Regions from separate parts of the Acidovorax sp. ACV01 genome, predicted to be linked through region 2. Evidence: predicted binding sites of a transcription regulator. Region 2 holds the regulator's gene; each other region holds the start of a gene.
The links. The regulator sigma-54, encoded in region 2, starts transcription at its own class of promoters, with help from an activator protein. The targets are predictions, from matches to a motif close to TGGCANGNAANCTGCTTT.

Region 1: the regulator sigma-54 is predicted to act here: its motif matches at 4,277-4,294, upstream of nirB (nitrite reductase large subunit NirB).
Region 3: the regulator sigma-54 is predicted to act here: its motif matches at 2,449-2,466, upstream of IB243_RS09235 (TorF family putative porin).

Annotation. Positions count from the first base shown of each region.
Region 1 is NZ_JACUZT010000014.1:20,643-26,760, reverse strand. Features, by position in the region: partial or broken gene IB243_RS26185 (methyl-accepting chemotaxis protein) at 1-410, opposite strand, end outside; gene IB243_RS26180 (nitrate/nitrite transporter) at 928-2,145, shown strand; gene IB243_RS26175 (bifunctional protein-serine/threonine kinase/phosphatase) at 2,351-4,114, opposite strand; gene nirB (nitrite reductase large subunit NirB) at 4,468-6,118, shown strand, end outside.
Region 2 is NZ_JACUZT010000008.1:262,287-268,404, forward strand. Features, by position in the region: gene IB243_RS22150 (class I SAM-dependent RNA methyltransferase) at 1-60, opposite strand, end outside; gene IB243_RS22155 (thioesterase family protein) at 57-539, opposite strand; gene IB243_RS22160 (RNA polymerase factor sigma-54) at 624-2,213, opposite strand; gene lptB (LPS export ABC transporter ATP-binding protein) at 2,213-2,956, opposite strand; gene lptA (lipopolysaccharide transport periplasmic protein LptA) at 3,022-3,675, opposite strand; gene IB243_RS22175 (thiol:disulfide interchange protein DsbA/DsbL) at 3,784-4,440, opposite strand; gene IB243_RS22180 (SPOR domain-containing protein) at 4,507-5,154, opposite strand; gene argS (arginine--tRNA ligase) at 5,164-6,118, opposite strand, start outside.
Region 3 is NZ_JACUZT010000003.1:105,528-111,645, reverse strand. Features, by position in the region: gene IB243_RS09245 (MarR family transcriptional regulator) at 71-577, opposite strand; gene IB243_RS09240 (YifB family Mg chelatase-like AAA ATPase) at 743-2,287, opposite strand; gene IB243_RS09235 (TorF family putative porin) at 2,503-3,234, shown strand; gene glnK (P-II family nitrogen regulator) at 3,282-3,620, shown strand; gene amt (ammonium transporter) at 3,657-5,204, shown strand; gene glcE (glycolate oxidase subunit GlcE) at 5,468-6,118, shown strand, end outside.

The sequences.
Region 1 (6,118 bases), on a different contig from region 2:
TTTTCAGCCTGCATCTGGCGGTAGAGCTGCTCAGCGGCCTGGACCTGCTCGCGGGTGGCTTCGGTGCGCACCGACATGAAACCCGTGGGCTGGTCTCCCTGCATGAGCGGCGTGACGTTGGCCATCACCCAATAAAAGCTTCCATCCTTGCGCCGGTTCTTGACGGGGGCCGACCAGGGGTTGCCGCTGGCAATGGTTTCCCACATGTCCCGGAACGCTTCTTCGGGCATGTCGGGGTGGCGGATCATGTTGTGGGGTTGCCCCAGAAGCTCCTGTTTTTCGTACCTGCTGACCTCGATGAACATCGGGTTGCAGTACAGGATGCGGCCCTTGAGATCGGTGGTGGACACCAGGGTCTGGCCTTTGGGAAACGCATATTCCTGCGTGCTGACCGGAAGATTGACGCGCATGGAGAACCCTTTCGTGGAGGTGCCTTGCGCTCGCCCGGAGCACGCGGCCATTCAACTAAAAAAGCCGTTGCCATGCTAGGCCCAGGATTGGCAATAGGGAAACACTGAATGCGCATGGCGGACGCGCCCGCCACACATCACCAACATGGTGCACCGCACCAATACCATGCCCATCCTCCACGCAGCCACGCACCATTCCAGGGGCTTGTCCGCCAATTACTATGATTTGTATAGCAAATAATCGATAACAGATAAGCGCAAGGGCCCGTTTCCTTTCCAAAATCCATACCCACAGGCGCTGGCATAACCATTGCTTGATCACCTGCGCAGCCAACGCAGGCTGCGTGACAGCCCGGTGCAACGGCGGATTGGGCGAACAAGACGTTGGCGTCTTCATGGGGTGTGCTGGGGCTGGCAAACAACCAAGCCCGCAGAGCCCGTGTTGGCGTCTTTTTGTTTTCTGCCCGGCTGCGGGTGTGCTGGCAACAGCACAGCAGCCTCTTTGCGCAAGATCGCCATGCTTCAATTTCGAGAATTTCTCAAGTCAGGCCACGCCCCCACGCTGTGGTCGTCGTTCCTCTATTTCGGCTTCTCGTGCGCAATCTGGGTGATCAACGGCGCGATGGCACCTTTCATCCGCGAGGCCTTCCAGCTCACGCCGACGCAGATGGGCATGATGCTGTCCATCCCCATCTTTGCGGGTGCGCTCATGCGTTTTCCGCTGGGCATCCTGGCGCAGTACATCGGCCGCAAGAACGCCACGCTGGTCGAGATGGCGGGCATCTTCCTGGCCATGGGCTACGGTTTCCTGTTCGTGCACACCTACAACGACCTGCTGGCCATGGGCATTCTGCTGGGCGTGGCGGGAGCCAGCTTTGGTGTGGCGCTGTCGCTGGGCTCGGGCTCGTTTCCGCCGCGCTACAAGGGCCTGGCCATGGGCATCGTGGGTGCCGGCAACGTGGGTACGGCGGTGGCCGCCCTGCTGGCGCCCGCGCTGGCGCAAAAGTTCGGTTGGCAGGCCGTGTATGGTTTTGCCGCCGTGAGCGTGGCCATCCCCGCGCTGGTGATGGCCATCTACGCCAAAGAGCCTCCAGACCTTGCGGCCCACAGCAGCTTTCGTGAACACATTGCCTGCCTGTTCGAAAAGGACGGCTGGGCCTTCAGCCTGATCTACGCCGTGACGTTTGGCGGCTTCATCGGCCTCACCGCCTTTTTGCCCAGCTATTTCTACGACCAGTTCAGCGTGAGCAAGGTGCAGGCAGGCCAGCTCACGATGATGGCGGCCTTTCTGGGCGCGGCCTTGCGCGTGTTTGGCGGCTGGCTGTCGGACCACTGGGGCGGCGTCAACACACTGACGGGTGTGCTCGCCATCACGGCCGTGAGCATGGTGCTGTGCGGCCTGGCAGAGAACTCACTGCCCATCACCATGCTGCTGTTCCTGGTGTGTTTTGCAGCGCTGGGCGCTGGCAACGGCGCACTGTTCCAGCTGGTGCCGTTGCGCTGGCCACTGACCACGGCGGTGGCGGGCTCGATGATCGGCGAGATCGGCGCGCTGGGCGGTGGCCTTATCCCCAACGGCATGGGCATTTCGCGCCAGTACACCGGCACGTACCTGTGGGGCTTTGTGGGCATCGCAGTGTGTGCACTGGCCATGCTGCTGCTGCTGCGCGTGATGCAGATCCGCTGGACGCGGACCTGGGCCGAACGCGGCGGACGGGCCAGGACTTCTTCCTGAGGCGTTGCGGCTTCCTGCCTGCCCCTCTGGCGTGGGGGCATGGACCGCGCGAACGGCCCCCGCCCGGCATCCCGGCGGGGGCCGCGCCGGTTTCAGAGACCGCGCACCACCTCGGCACTCTGAAATCAAGCAAAAACAGGACCCAGCGCTTATCCCATAAGCGCTATCAGCTATATTTTCAGTAGCAAATCACCACCACCGGCCCTTACCGGGGCAGGAACAGCAACCAGTAGATCAGCAGCAGATTCACCAGCACGCTCACCGCAAGCGCGATCTTCCACAAGGCGGTGGCGTCGCGCTGCATCAGCGGCTGCGGGCCGGAGGCCGACAAGGGGCGCGAAGCGCCACGCTCCAGGGCCAGCAGCAGCTCCTCCGCCGTTTCGAAGCGCTGCGTGCGGTTGCGGGCCACGGCCTTCAAGGCGATCTGGTCGAGCCAGATGGGAACGCCCGGGTTGTGGCGGCTGGGGGCCACGGGGTCGCGGTGGTAGCGGCCCAGCTGGTACTGCACCACTTCGCCATAAGGCAGGCGCCCCTGGCTGAGCAGCTGGTACAGCGTGACACCCAGCGCAAACAGGTCGCTGCCCGCATCGGGCAACTGGCCGGACGGGTCTCCGTTGCGTTCGTAGCCCGGCCACTGCTCGGGGTTCATGTAGCTGGGGGTGCCCGCGTGCAGGCGGCGGGTGGCCTCGGGTTCGCGGCCGGAGAGGGCCACACCCAGGTCCAGCACGCGTAGCACACCGTCGTCGCCCAGGTGCAGGTTGTCGGGCTTGATGTCGCGGTGCACCACGCCCTGGCGGTGCAGCCAGCCCAGCACGCGCGCGGCCTGCACGGTCACCGTCACGGCCTGCCCCACGGCCAGGTGCTGGCGGTGGCGCAGGCGCTGCCCCAGCGTGTCGCCGGAATGCCAGTCGTACAGCAGGTAAAACGCGCTGGCCCCCGCGCCATCGCCCGTGCCAGTGGCGCCCAATGGCCAGTCGTTGAGCCGCGCCAGATGGGCTGCGGCCTGGCCCGACTGCATGCGCCGCGCCACCCAGGCCTCGTGCGCCAGCGTGGCGCGCTCTTCCACGTCGTGGGCACGCGCGGGCAGCAGGGTCTTGAGCGCATACAGCCGCTGCGTGGCCCCGTCGCGCACCTGGTAGATGCGGTGGATGCCACTGTCGGCCACCAGGGCCGTCACCGTGAGGCCATCCACGGTGTCGCCCACCTTGAGCAGGGGCAGCACGGGCAGATCCTGCGCGCGGCGGGATTCGTCCTGCAGTGTGGCCTCCAGCGCGCCCTGCACCCGCACCACCAGCGCAGTCACGTTGTCGCTGCTGCCACGGCGCAGCGCGGCCTGCGCCAGCTCGTCACAGAGCGCCTGGGCCGCCACGTCCTGGCGCAGCAGCTGGCGCAGTTCGCGCTCGGGCAGGCTGCCGTGCACGCCGTCCGACAGCAGCACAAACAGGTCGCCGCTGCGCAGTTCGCCCTGGCTGTAGTCCACCACCACATGGTCATCCAGGCCCATGGCGCGGGTGAGCTGGTGGGCAAAGTCGCGCTGCGACATGACGTGGTCGGTGGTCAGTTGCTGCAGGCGGCCGTCGCGCACCAGGTAGGCCCGCGTGTCGCCCACGTGGGCCAGCGTGTACGACTGGCCGCACAGCACCAGCGCGGTCAGCGTGGTCAGCCCCACCGCAGGCTGGCGCCGCCGGTTCATGGAGGCAAGCCAGCCGTTGTGGGCGGACAGGATGCGGTCCAGCGCCACCGTGGTGTCCCAGGTGTCGGGCGTGGCGAAGTAGTCGTTCACCAGCGTGTTCACCGAGGTCTGCGCAGCCTCGCGGCCATTGCCTCCGGTGCTCACGCCATCGGCAATGGCGGCAATCGCGCCGCGCTCGCGGTCGCGTCCCTGGCCCTGCACCAGCGCGGCGAAGTCCTCGTTCAGCTCGTTGCGCCCAGCCTGCGAGGCGTGGCCGAAATCCAGTTCAAAACTCATGCACCAGCTCCATGCAGGTTCCGTGCCCAAGGTGGTGCGCGCCGCGCCAGGCCAGGGCGCACACCCACGGCCGCTGCGCGGCGCCGGGGCAGCCCTGCACCGCCCACCCGCACACAGCCCCCTTCACCCCCCAAAAGCCGCCCCACATCAGTGCAAACCGACTGGCACAAGCATTGCTTAACCCCAGCAACGACCTCACGAGGTCACGCAATTCACCCGTGCAATGGCGCACTGATGGGTTGTACGGACGAAGGCGTCCGCACATGCGGTTTCGAATGAAAGTCGAAGCAGCATCGTGTGGACGCCTTTTTTGTTTTTCGAATCGCCCAGGCGATAGAACCGACGGAGTCACGATGAAAAAGCTCAAGCTGGTGATGGTAGGAAACGGCATGGCCGGTGTGCGCACGCTGGAAGAGCTGCTCAAGATTGCCCCCGATCTGTACGACATCACGGTGTTCGGTGCCGAGCCGCACCCCAACTACAACCGCATCCTGCTCTCGCCCGTGCTGGCCGGCGAGCAGACCATCGACGAGATCATTCTGAACGATTGGTCCTGGTATGCCGACAACCACATCACGCTGCACACCGGTTTTACGGTGACCGACGTGGACCGTGTGCGCCGCGTGGTCAGCGCGACCAGTGCCGCAGGCGACGTGATCACCGCCGAATACGACCGCCTGATCATGGCCACTGGCTCCAACCCCTTCATCCTGCCCGTGCCGGGCAAGGACTTGAAGGGTGTGCTGGCCTACCGCGACATTGCCGACACCCAGGCGATGATCGACGCCGCAGCTACCTACAAACATGCCGTGGTCATCGGCGGCGGCCTCTTGGGCCTGGAGGCTGCCAACGGCCTCATGAAACGCGGCATGCAGGTCACCGTGGTGCACGTGGCGCCGTGGCTCATGGAACGTCAGCTGGACGATGTGGCGGGCAAGATGCTGCAGGACTCGCTGCAGCAGCGCGGCATGCAGTTTTTGATCGGTGCGCAAACGCAGGAACTCGTGGGCAACGCCGACGGGCGCGTGGCGGGCATCAAGTTCAAGGATGGCACCGAGGTGCCCGCCGACCTCGTGGTGATGGCCGTGGGCATCCGTCCCAACACAGCGCTGGCTGAAAAGATGCGCCTGCACGTGAACCGCGGCATTGTGGTGAGCGACACGCTGCAGACCACTACCGACGCACGCATCTACGCCGTGGGCGAATGCGCCGCGCACCGGGGCATCGCCTATGGCCTGGTGGCCCCGCTGTTCGAGCAGGGCAAGGTGCTGGCCAACCACCTGGCCGAGTTCGGCATCGGCCGCTACCAGGGCTCGCTGACCTCCACCAAGCTCAAGGTCACCGGTATCGACTTGTTCTCGGCCGGCGACTTCCAGGGCGGTGAAGGCACCGAGGAAATCGTGATGAGCGACCCCTTTGGCGGCGTGTACAAGAAGCTCGTCATCAAGGACGACAAGCTGGTGGGCGCCTGCCTGTATGGCGACACGGTGGACGGCAGCTGGTACTTCAAGCTGCTGCGCGACGGTCGCAGCGTGACCGACCTGCGCGACAAGCTCATGTTCGGCGAATCGCACTTGGGCGACACGGGCCACCAGGGCCAGAGCAAGGCCGCCGCCATGCAAGACAGCGACGAGGTCTGCGGCTGCAACGGCGTGACCAAGGGTGCCATCTGCAAGGCCATCAAGGAAAAAGGCCTGTTCACGCTGGATGAAGTGCGCAAGCACACCAAGGCCAGCGCCTCCTGCGGCTCGTGCACCGGGCTGGTGGAGCAGATCATCATGTTCACAGCGGGCGGCGACTACAGCGCCACGCCCAAGACCAAGGCCATGTGCGGCTGCACCGACCACGGCCACCAGGCCGTGCGCGACGCGATCCGCAGCAGCAAGCTGGTGACCATCGCCGATGTGTTCAAGTTCATGGAATGGAAGACGCCCAACGGCTGCGCCAGCTGCCGCCCTGCGGTCAACTACTACCTCATCAGCACCTGGCCCAAAGAGGCCAAGG
Region 2 (6,118 bases):
GTCGGCCAGAAAGCCCTCCACACCGGCGGCGCAAGGGAGAAAAAGTTGGAGTTGATTCATGACGTTGGTGAGGATACGCGCTCGGAAAGTGCGTGTGAATCCGGCGTGCCCGCACGGGCCAGCAGCAACTGGCGGATGGAGTCCGGGATCGGCGCCACCTTGCGGTCGGCCTTGCCGATGAAAACGATGCCGATCTTGCCGCGCGCCACCTCGCGGCCCGAGGTCTTCTCGGTCATGCAAAAGACCAGGTCAAACCCATAGCGGTTGAAATCGGCAGGCGCCATATCCACGCGCATGGTCTCGCCGTGGAAGCCCTCGGACTTGTACTGCGCCACGATGTCGCCGACCACGATGGACAGGCCACCCACATCGGCCTCGGGGTAGCCCAGCGACTGGAAGAAGCGCACACGCGCTTCGGACACGAGGCTCAGCAGCTGCGCGTTGTCCAGGTGCCCGCCCTGGTTGACGTGGCTGATGTAGATCTGCATTTCGGTGGTGAATCCGAAGTGCGGGGGAAGGTCGAAGACGATGCGGGCCATGGCGGGGCGGCGGGTAGTAAAAAGACAATTGAACGGAAACACACAACCGGGCGCACACCCCTGCGTGCCCCTCTGCGAGTGGACCTACAGCGCCTTGCGCAGGTTGGCCGGCGCTATCTTGAGCGCCTCGCGGTACTTGGCTACGGTGCGGCGTGCGCATTCGATGCCCTGCTCCTTGAGCATCTCGGCGATCTGGCTGTCGGACAGCGGCTTGGCGGGGCTTTCTGCGGCCACAAACTGCTTGATGAGCGCGCGCACGGCGGTGCTGGATGCGTTGCCGCCGGTCTCGGTGCCCAGGCCCGAGCCAAAGAAGTACTTCAGCTCATACGTGCCAATCGGCGTGGCCATGTATTTGGCGGTGGTCACGCGGCTGATGGTGGATTCGTGCAGGCCCAGTTCGTCGGCAATGTCGCGCAGCACCAGTGGGCGCATGGCCAGCTCGCCGTGGGTGAAGAAGCTTTTTTGGCGCTCCACGATGGCGCGCGAGACGCGCAGGATGGTGTCAAAGCGCTGCTGGATGTTCTTGATGAACCAGCGCGCCTCCTGCAGGCGCTGCTGCATGCCCTGGTGGCCCTCGCCGCCCTTGTGGCCGCGCAGGGCACCGGCATAGATGTCGTGCACGCGCAGGCGGGGCATCACGTCGGGGTTGAGCGCGACGATGAAGTTGTGCTGGCCGTCACGGCCGTTGGCGCGTCCGGCTTTGCGCACGATGACGTCGGGCACGATGATGTTGCGCTCTACATCGGCAAAACGGCGGCCGGGGCGCGGCTCCAGCCGGGCAATGAGGGCCATGGCGGCGCGGGTGCGTTCCTCGCCGTCGCCACACAGCTGCGTCAGGCGGCGGATGTCGCGGCGGGCCAGCATCTCCAGCGGCTGCTGGCACACGCGCAGTGCGGTCTGCACGGTGTCGGGGTCGATCTCACTGTCTTCGTCCGCAGCCAGGGCCTTGAGCTGCAAGGTCAGGCATTCGGCCAGGCCGCGCGCGCCCACGCCGACGGGCTCCAGGCTCTGTAGCAGGCGCTGGGCGACGGTGAAGCGGTGCACCAGTTCCTCGATCTGCTCCAGGTCGTCGGGGCCGGCCAGGCCGATGGCCAGCTCTTCAAGCGGTTCTTCGAGGTAGCCGTCGTCGTTGAGCGATTCGATGAGAAAGCGCAGCGCGGCGCGGTCGATCTCAGACAAGCGCAGCGCCAGCGCCTGGCGGTGCAAAAAGGCGGTCAGCGATTCGTGCGAGCGGGCCAGTTCGGTTGCATCGGCCTCGTCGCCTTCGGAGTCGTTGCGGTTGCGGGCAGGCGCATCGCCGCCCCACTCGGCGTCGTTGGGCGCCATCTCTACCGTGCCGTCACCGCTCCAGTCGGGTTCGTCGGCACCCGCACTCGGCGTTTCAGCATCATTTTGGCCCTCAGCGCTTGTATTGCTTGCGCTGGTAGCTCCTGAAAAAATAGCATCATCGGCGCTGTACTCATCGGGCTGCGCGGGCGTGTCGGCGGCTTCGAGGCCAAACTCCTCGCGCGGAGCTTCGTCGGCATTGCGTTCGAGGAACGGGTTTTCGTCGAGCATCTGCTCGACTTCCTGCGAGAGTTCGAGCGTGGACAACTGCAGCAGCCGAATGGACTGCTGAAGCTGGGGGGTCAGTGCAAGATGCTGCGAGACGCGCAGCGAGAGTCCAGGCTTCATCACATGCGGAAATGTTCGCCCAGGTACACCCGGCGCACTTCGGCGTTGTCCACGATCTCGGACGGCGTGCCCTGGGCCAGCACTCGGCCATCGCTGATGATGAAGGCGTGGTCGCAGATGCCCAGCGTTTCCCGCACGTTGTGGTCGGTGATGAGCACACCGATGCCGCGCGCCTTCAGGAAGCCGATGATGCGCTGGATCTCGATCACGGCGATGGGGTCGATGCCCGCAAAGGGCTCGTCCAGCAGGATGAAGCGCGGTTGTGTGGCCAGGGCCCGGGCGATCTCGACGCGGCGGCGCTCGCCGCCGGACAGCGCCATGGCGGGCGAGGCCCGCAGGTGGTCCACGCGCAATTCTTGTAGCAGGGCCGTGAGGCGGTCTTCGATGGCTTCGCGCGCGAGTGGCTGGCCGTCCTCGCCACGCTGCAATTCCAGCACGGCGCGTACGTTCTCTTCGACCGTGAGTTTGCGAAAGATCGAGGCTTCCTGAGGCAGGTATGACAGGCCCAGGCGCGAACGCCGGTGGATGGGCATGTGGGCCACCGAATGGCCGTCGATGCGGATATCGCCCTCGTCACTGCGCACCAGCCCTACGATCATGTAAAACGAGGTGGTCTTGCCCGCGCCGTTGGGGCCCAGCAGCCCCACGACCTCGCCCTTTTGCACCACCAGCGACACATCCTTGACCACCTTGCGGCTGCCATAGGACTTTGCCAGGTGCTGCACCTCCAGGCGGCTACCCATCTGGGAATCAGGCCCCAAGCGGCTGCCCGCCTGGGCGTCAGGTCCGGTACTCACGACAGGCCCACTCACTTGGCGCCGCCGCCAAGGCTGTTGCTGGGGCGCAGTGCCGGTGCCGAGGCCGGGGGAGACGCCTCGGGAGCCACCGCTGCAGGGGGTGGGTCTTTGGGTGCCAGCACGGCGCGCACTCGGCTGCCCGGTGCGGGGGCATCGCCTGCGGCGTTGGTGGTGGTGCGCTTGCCGTCCACCGAGAACACGTCGGTCAGATTGTTGTAGACGATCACGGCACCCGTGATTTCGTCGCTGAGCACGGCGCCCCGGTAGCGGCGCAGCTCGGCACGGGTGATGAAGCGCACGTTGTCGGCCTTGCCGTCGTACTCGATGACCTCGCTCTCGCCTTCGATGAACTCGTCGGGCGCGCCAGCCAGGGTGTCGCGTTTTTGCCGGAAGAAGGCGCGCTTGCCGGGTTCGGCCGTGACCACGCCGTACTGGTAGCCGTCGGCGTCTTGGCGCACATCCAGCCGCGCACCGCGCAGCACGATGGAGCCCTTGGTCATGACCACGCGGCCAGAGAAAACGCTGGTCTGCTTGAGTTCATCGTGGCGCAAAGCGTCCGCCTCGATGTTCATGGGCTTGGCGCGGTCGGCCTTTTCGGCATGGGCCACACCCAGGGTGCAGGCCAGGGCCGCGAGCAGGAGGATCGGAAGGAGGCGATGGTTCATAGGGCACGAATCTTGCAATCATTGTAGCCACCCCGTCGCATTCCTCCATGAAAAAAGCCCGCAGGTGCGGGCTTTAACCAAGAGGACGGGGCGGTCGGCAGAAAACCGTCAGCCTTTGCGGGCCACCGCCGCCAGATGTTCCACCACCTGCAGCACGTTTTGCATGTTGCCGGCCATGGTGCCATCGGTGTAGAACTTGCCAGCCACGCCCATCGACGGCACGCCCTCTACGCCGTAGGCATCCTGCAGTTGCGACGCACGGCGAACCTGGTTGGACACAGTGAACGAGCCGTAGATTTCCTTGAACTTGGCGGCATCCACACCCTGCTGGGCCACCCAGGCAAAAATTTCATCGTCCTTGGCCAGCTTCTGCTTTTCCACATGGATGGCACGGAACACTTTGGCATGAAGGGCTTCGAGCTTGCCCATGCCTTCCAGGGCGTAGTAGAGCTTTTGCTGCGGCACGAAGCTCGCGTTGAAAGCCACGGGCATGCGGCGGATGGAAAGGTCCTTGGGAGCGGCCTTCACCCAGGCATCGAGCGTGGGCTCAAAGGCGTTGCAATGGGGACAGCTGTACCAGAAGAACTCGATCACATCGACCTTGCCCGCAGGCGCATCGGGCGCCACGGGCTTGTCCAGCCGCCGGAAGTCCTTGCCCTCCTTGAACTGGCGGGCCTGCGCCAGCGCGGGGGTGGCCACTGGCAGCGTCAGGGCGGAAGCGGCAACCGCCGAAGCGGCGGACAAAGAAAACTCACGGCGTTTCATGACAAAGACTCTCCTGTTACAGGTCTGGGGGATGTGAGCCATGCCCCCGCAAAAAGTTCAGAGCAGCTAGCGCTGCACGCGCACCAGCGCCGACTCCACCCCGGCGCCATCGAGCTTCTCCTTGAGCTGCTCGGCATCGTCGCGCTTGGTGAACGGGCCCACACGTACACGAAAAACGGCCCGGCCATTCTGTTCGCGTTCGCTCACGCGGGCCTCCCAGCCCAGCATGGCCAGCTTGGCGCGCTGGGCGTCGGCATCGACTTGGGTGCGGAATGCCCCGGCCTGCACAAAGTAGTCAAATGGGTCCAGATTGCCCTTGGCGGCCGCCTTGGCCACCGCCAGATCCCCCAGTGGGTCCGCGCCCGGCTTGGTTTCGGCCTTGGCCTCGGGCTTGCTGGCAGCAGGTTTGGGTGCGGACGCCGCGGCACGGACATCTGGTGGCGGCGCTGCCGCGGCAGGGGCCGATGCGACGGTGGCCGCAGGCGGCGCGGGCGCGCGCGCCGGGTTTTTGCCATACAGCGGCGAGTTCGGGTCCCAGTTCTTGTTCTTCTGGGATTCGGCAGCGTCCATGTCCACGCCCCGGCCGTTGCCCTTGTTGAGAAAGGGCACCGGTACCTTGGCCACATACACGGCCACCGCCAATGCGGCGCCCAGGCCCACGATGACCCCCACGATGAAGCCGATGATGGTCCCGCCCGTCTGTTGTTTCTTCATAGTGACTGCTTACATTCTGGCTGGAGCCGACACGCCCAGCACGGCCAGGCCATTGTGCAATACCTGTGCGGTGGCCGCGACCAGCGCCAGGCGGGCCTTCTTCAAGGCTTCGTCGTCGACCAGGATGCGCTCGGCATCGTAGTAGCTGTGGTAGCTGGCGGCCAGGTCGCGCAGGTAGAAGGTGACGTCGTGCGGGGCCTCCCCGTCGGCGGCGGCCGTGAGCATCTCGGGGTACTTGGCCAGTTGCAGCATCAGCGCCTGGGCGGGTGCGCTGTCAAGGCAAGACAAGTCCGCCGCATACAGTTCGGAAGTCACCTTACCCAACAGCTCCACACGCACCTGCTCCTCGGAGATGGCCAGCAAGCTTGCCTGGGCAGTGACGATTTCCTCAGTGAAGCCCCGTTCGCGCAACAGCACCGAGCAGATACGCGCGTGGGCGTACTGCACGTAGTACACCGGGTTGTCGTTGTTCTGCGCGACGGCCAGGTCCACGTCGAAGGTGTACTCGGTGTCGGGCTTGCGGCTCAAGAGGAAGAAGCGGACCGCGTCCTTGCTGGTCCATTCGATCAGGTCGCGCAGCGTGACGTAGCTGCCCGCGCGCTTGCTGATCTTGACCTCTTCGCCGCCCTTGACCACGCGCACCATGGTGTGCAGCACGTAGTCGGGGTAGCCCTGCGGAATGCCCACGTCGGCCGCCTGCAGCCCGGCGCGCACGCGGGCGATGGTGCCGTGGTGGTCGGTGCCCTGGATGTTGACGACCTTGGTGAAGCCGCGCTCCCACTTGGCGATGTGATAGGCCACGTCGGGCACGAAGTAGGTGTACGTGCCATCCGTCTTACGCATGACCCGGTCCTTGTCGTCGCCGTAGTCCGTGCTTTTCAGCCACAGCGCGCCGTCCTGCTCGTAGGTCTTGCCGTTGGCGACGAGCTTGTTCACCGTGGCATCCACGCGGCCGCTGGTGTAC
Region 3 (6,118 bases), on a different contig from region 2:
AAAGCCAGCGAACCCGAGGGGCGCGCTGGCTCTTTGCCGCTGGTGGCTGCAGTGAGCCGCAGCCCGAGCGCTACGACGCGCTCTGCGTGTAGACCTTTTGCAACAGGCGGATCAGCGTCTTGCGCTCGGCGCTCGTAAGGTTGGCCGTGGCGTCCACCTCCAGCTGCGCAGCCGTCTGCTCGGCCTGTGCGGTCAACTCCACACCGGCAGGCGTCAGGTGCAGGCCCATGGCGCGGCCGTCGCTGGGGTGTGGGCGACGCTCGATCAGCCCGCGCCGCTCCAGCGCCGCAATCAGGCCCACCAGATTGGGTGGCAATACGTTGAGCGTGGCGCACAGCTGGCGCGAGGTGATGCCGGGGTTGTGCGAGACCAGCGACAGCACCGAAAAATCCACCACCTTCAGGCGGTACACCGCCATGCGTTCCATGAACACTTCGATCACCGCGAGCGACGCGCGCCGCGCGTTGTAGCCCACCAGCGTGCGCAGAAAGCCGGTGTCCACGGACTCGGAGGCAGGGGCTGGGGTGGTTGGGGCCATGGAGGCCGTGGTCTTTTTGGTGGGGCGAACGCTGGACATGGGGCGATTGTGGCGGGGGTGGGCGCGGGTTGGCAGCAGTTCGCGAAAAATTTGATTCAAATCAGCCGTTAGCGCTTATTTGATGGCTGTTTGTTGCTATAAAAATAATAGTATTCAGTGTGCGGCCCTTGCCACACACGGCGCACCTGCGGAGCCCATTGCGCTTCAGGCGGGGCTGCGCAGCACGCGGCGGTATTGCACTGCCTCGGCCACATGGCCCACCTCGGTGGTGGGTGCGCCGGCCAGGTCGGCAATGGTGCGCGCCACCTTCAGCGCACGGTGTGTGCTGCGTGCCGACCAGCCCAGGCGCGCGGCGGCGGTGTTGAGGAACTTGGCGGCGGCATCTTGCAGATGCAGGTGGGTGTCGATCTCCTGGCCCTGCAGTGCCTGGTTGGTCTTGCCCTGGCGGGCCAGCGCGCGGCCGCGCGCCTGTTCCACACGCTGGCGGATTGCGGCCGTGGTTTCACCGGCGGGCGCCTGCACCAGTTGTTCGGCGGGCAGGGCGGGCACTTCGACATGCAGGTCAATGCGGTCCAGCAGCGGACCGCTGAGCTTGGCCTGGTAACGGTTCACCTGGTCCGGCGTGCAGCGGCACGCGCGCTGCGTGGAGCCCAGGAATCCGCAGGGGCAGGGGTTCATGGCCGCGATCATCTGAAAACGCGCTGGAAACTCCGCACGCTGCGCTGCACGCGAGATCGTGATGTGGCCTGTCTCCAGCGGCTCGCGCAACGCCTCTAGCGCGGCGCGGGGGAATTCAGGCAGCTCGTCGAGGAAGAGCACCCCATGGTGCGCGAGCGAGATTTCGCCAGGGCGTGGGGGCGAGCCCCCGCCCACCAGCGCCACGGCGCTGGCTGTGTGGTGGGGCGACCCCGTGGGCCTGTGGCCCCAGAGTTCGGGCCGAAAGCGCCCGGCCAGGCTCGCAATCGCGGCGCTCTCCAGGGCTTCCTGCACCGTCATGGCGGGCAGCAGTCCGGCAAAACGCAGTGCCAGCATCGACTTGCCCGAACCGGGCGGGCCTGCCATCAGGGCACTGTGGCCCCCGGCGGCCGCGATCTCCAGCGCGCGCTTGGCCGTGGCCTGGCCTTTGACATCGGCCATGTCGGCGCCGGTGGTGGTGGCGGTCAGGGGCGTGGGCTGCAGCCGCGTCCAACCGTCGTTGTCCACGGCCGCATCGCCCACGGCCGTGCTGCCGGGCGGCAGGAAGGCCCGCACCACATCCAGCAGGTGGCGTGCGCGCACCACCTGTGCATCGGGCACCAGGGCGGCCTCTTCGGCGCTGCCAGGGGGCAGCACCAGCTGCGCGTCGATCTGCTGCGTCTGCAGCGCCAGGCTGGTGGCCAGGGCGCCGCGCACCGGGCGCAGCTCCCCCGACAGCGACAGCTCACCCGCAAACTCATAGCCCGCCAGGCGGCTGCCGTCCACCTGCCCGCTGGCGGCGAGGATGCCCAGCGCAATCGGCAGGTCGAAACGGCCTGAATCCTTGGGCAAATCGGCGGGTGCCAGGTTCACCGTGATGCGCTTGTTGTGGGGGAACTCCAGTCCCGCGTTCTGCAATGCCGAGCGCACCCGTTCGCGGGCTTCCTTGACCTCCACCTCGGCCAGTCCCACCAGGGTGAAACTGGGCAAACCGTTGGCCAGATGCACTTCGACGGTGACAGAAGGTGCCTGCAGCCCCAGAAGGGCGCGGCTTTGCACCAAAGCAAGACTCATGAAGCGGTTTCTCCCCAGATGGGTGCGTTTTATGGTTTTTTTGCGCGGCCGGGTTGCATCGCGCACCAACAAGGTGCAGCATCGTCTGCGCGCACACCGCCACTGTACTTGGGGATCGGTGTAACGCAACGCAACGGCGATGGGGTGGATGCACCGGCGTGTGGCACGGTCCGTGCTTAAAGCGCTCGTCCCTACTTTGTCCAACCGGAGGAAACATGACCCGCGCCATCATCAAGACCCTGGGCGTTGCCCTAGTTGCAACCCTTCCCCTGCTGGCCAATGCCCAGCTCACTGGCAACGTCAGCCTGACCACCAACTACAAGTTCCGTGGCCAGGACCAGGACGTTTCCAAGTCCAAAGCCGTCAAGCCCGCCATCCAGGGTGGTTTTGACTACGCCTTCGGTGACTCCGGCTGGTACGTGGGCAACTGGAACTCCAGCGTGGACTGGCTGGCCAACAACTCCATCGAATCCGACCTGTACGGTGGCTACAAGTTCAAGGCCGGTGGCGCAGACCTCGACCTGGGCGCGCTGACCTACATCTACCCTGGCAACGCCAATGGCAACACCACCGAGCTGTACGGTGCGGCCACCATGGGCCCCTTCACTGCCAAGTATTCGCACACCATCTCTAACGACTACTTCGGCTGGGCTGGCGCCAAGTCCGGCTCGGGCCTCAAGGGCCGCAACACCGGCTACCTGAACTTCGCCTTCGCTCAAGAAGTGGCTCCCAGCGTCACTGTGAAGGCCTCGGTGGGCTTCACACGTTTTGCCAGTGACATCAAGGACCTGGGCGTGCCGAACTACATGGACTACAGCGTGGGCGGTGCCTATGACTTCGGCAGCGGCCTGTCGCTGGGCGCTGCCGTGGTGGGCGCCAACAAGAAGGCCTTCTTCGGCCATGTCAACAAGTCGCGCGTGATCGTCACGCTCACCAAAACCCTGTAAGCAAGTCTCAATGGGCGCACGGTGCGTCCATTGTCGGAGGAACCAAAATGAAAATGGTGACAGCCATCATCAAGCCCTTCAAGCTGGACGAGGTGCGTGAAGCACTGTCGGACATCGGCGTGCAAGGCATCACGGTCACTGAAGTCAAGGGCTTCGGTCGCCAAAAAGGCCACACCGAGCTGTATCGCGGCGCGGAATACGTGGTCGACTTCCTGCCCAAGGTCAAGATCGAGGCCGCCGTGGCGGATGACCTCGTGGACCGCGTGATCGAGTCCATCGAAAGCGCTGCCCGCACCGGCAAGATCGGCGACGGCAAGATCTTCGTGACCCACCTGGAGCAGGTGGTGCGCATCCGCACTGGCGAAACCGGCAAGGAAGCGCTGTAAGGGCGCGGCCGTACTACATCCAAGAAGAGAAACGCCATGAAAAAACTGCTTGCTTCTTTCATTCTGGGGTTGGGTCTGCTGACCATGGGCAACCTGTCCCTGGCACAGGCGCCCGCCGCCTCCGAGCCGGCTGCCGCCGCGCCCGCTGCTGCAGCCGCTCCGGCCGCTGAAGCCCCTGCTGCGGCAGCTGCCCCGGCGCCCGTTGCGGCAGCGGCTGCCGCTCCGGCCGCTGCCGAGGCGCCTGCGCCCGTGCCCAACAAGGGTGACACCGCCTGGATGATGACCTCCACCATCCTCGTGATCCTGATGGTCCTGCCCGGCCTGGCGCTGTTCTACGGCGGCCTGGTGCGCAGCAAGAACATGTTGTCCGTGCTGATGCAGGTCATGGTCACGTTCTCGCTGATCGTGGTGCTGTGGTTCATCTACGGCTACAGCCTGGCCTTCACCGAAGGCGGCGCCTTCATCGGTGGCTTTGACAGGCTGTTCATGAAAGGCATCTGGGACAACGCTGCCGGCACCTTCGCCAATGCAGCCACGTTCAGCAAGGGTGTCGTGATTCCTGAAGTGGTGTTCGCCGCCTTCCAGGCAACCTTCGCCGGCATCACCTGTGCCCTGATCGTCGGTGCGTTCGCAGAGCGCATCAAGTTCAGCGCCGTCATGATGTTCATGGTGCTGTGGTTCACTTTCAGCTACCTGCCGATCGCCCACATGGTGTGGTTCTGGATGGGTCCTGACGCCTACGCCTCCAAGGAAGTGGCCGACGCCATGACCGGCAAGGCCGGCCAGATCTGGCAGTGGGGTGCTCTGGACTTCGCTGGCGGTACCGTGGTGCACATCAACGCCGCTGTGGCGGGCCTGGTGGGCGCGTTCATGGTGGGCAAGCGCATCGGCTACGGCAAGGAAGCCATGGCGCCTCACAGTCTGACGCTGACCATGGTCGGTGCCTCGCTGCTGTGGGTGGGCTGGTTCGGTTTCAACGCCGGCTCTGCGCTGGAAGCCAACGGCTTCGCCGCCCTGGCCTTCATCAACACGCTGGTGGCCACGGCTGCGGCCGTGCTGGCATGGTCTATCGGTGAAGCGCTGATGCGCGGCAAGGCTTCGATGCTGGGTGCAGCGTCGGGTGCCGTGGCCGGCCTCGTGGCCATCACGCCTGCTGCCGGCAACGTTGGCATCGGCGGTGCGCTGGTGATCGGCCTCGTGGGCGGCTTTGCCTGCCTGTGGGGTGTGAACGGCCTCAAGAAGCTGCTGGGTGCGGATGACTCGCTCGACGTGTTCGGCGTGCATGGCATTGGCGGTATCGTGGGTGCCCTGCTGACCGGCGTGTTCAACGCCCCTGGCCTGGGTGGCCCTGGCTACGTGGCCGACTGGGTGACCGCCACCATGGTGACCTCTGCCGACTATTCCATCGCCGCGCAAGTCTGGACGCAGACCAAGGCCGTGTTGCTGACCATCGTGTGGTCGGGTGTGGTCTCCTTCGTGGCGTACAAGATCGTTGACCTGACGATCGGCCTGCGTGTCACGGAAGAAGACGAGCGCGAAGGCCTGGACATCACTTCGCACGGCGAAACAGCGTACAACCGCTGATCCGCCTGCGCCCCACGCGCTGCGGTGTCTGGTGGCACCGCAGCGTCGCAACAAGAACAAGCGAGTCACTCCTTTGGTTGTTGAGCCCGCCGGCAACGGCGGGTTTTTTTCGTACCGATGGGGGGCTCGCTGCCTGTTTTGGCATGTATGCCAGAACACCTATCCCCAGACCCGTCTCCCGGCAGCCCCCCAGTCATTTGCACAGGCGCTGTTCAAAAAATTCACGCGCTCCTTGTGTGGCGCCGGACATGGCTGCCGCTACGATGCAAGGCATGGACTTCGCCCTTGCCCAGATCGCAGAACGTGTGCGCACCGCCGCCGCCGACCAGACCCCTTTGCGCATCCGCGGCGGGGGCACCAAGGACTTCCATGGCCTGGCGCTGCACGGCGAAGTGCTCGACACCCGTGTGCTGCGCGGCATCGTGAGCTACGAGCCCAGCGAGCTGGTCGTCACCGTGCGGGCGGGCACCCCGCTGGCCGAGCTGGAGGCCGCACTGGCCGAACAAGGCCAGTGCCTGCCCTTTGAGCCCCCGCACCTCGCAAAAACCCCTTCAGACGCTGCCACCGTGGGCGGCATGGTGGCTGCTGGCCTGTCGGGCCCGGCACGTGCCAGTGTCGGCGCGGTGCGCGACTACCTGCTGGGCGTGACCTTGCTCAATGGCAAAGCCGAGCTGCTGACCTTTGGGGGCCAGGTCATGAAGAACGTGGCGGGGTATGACGTCTCGCGCCTCATGGCGGGCGCCTGGGGCACGCTGGGCCTGCTGACCGAGGTCAGCCTCAAGGTGCTGCCCGTAGCGCCCGGCGAGGCCACGCTGCGGTTTGATGGCATCAACCAGGCCGATGCCCTGCGCAAGCTGCACGCCTGGGGCGGCCAGCCGCTGCCGCTCAACGCCAGCTGTTGGGTGCAAGATGGG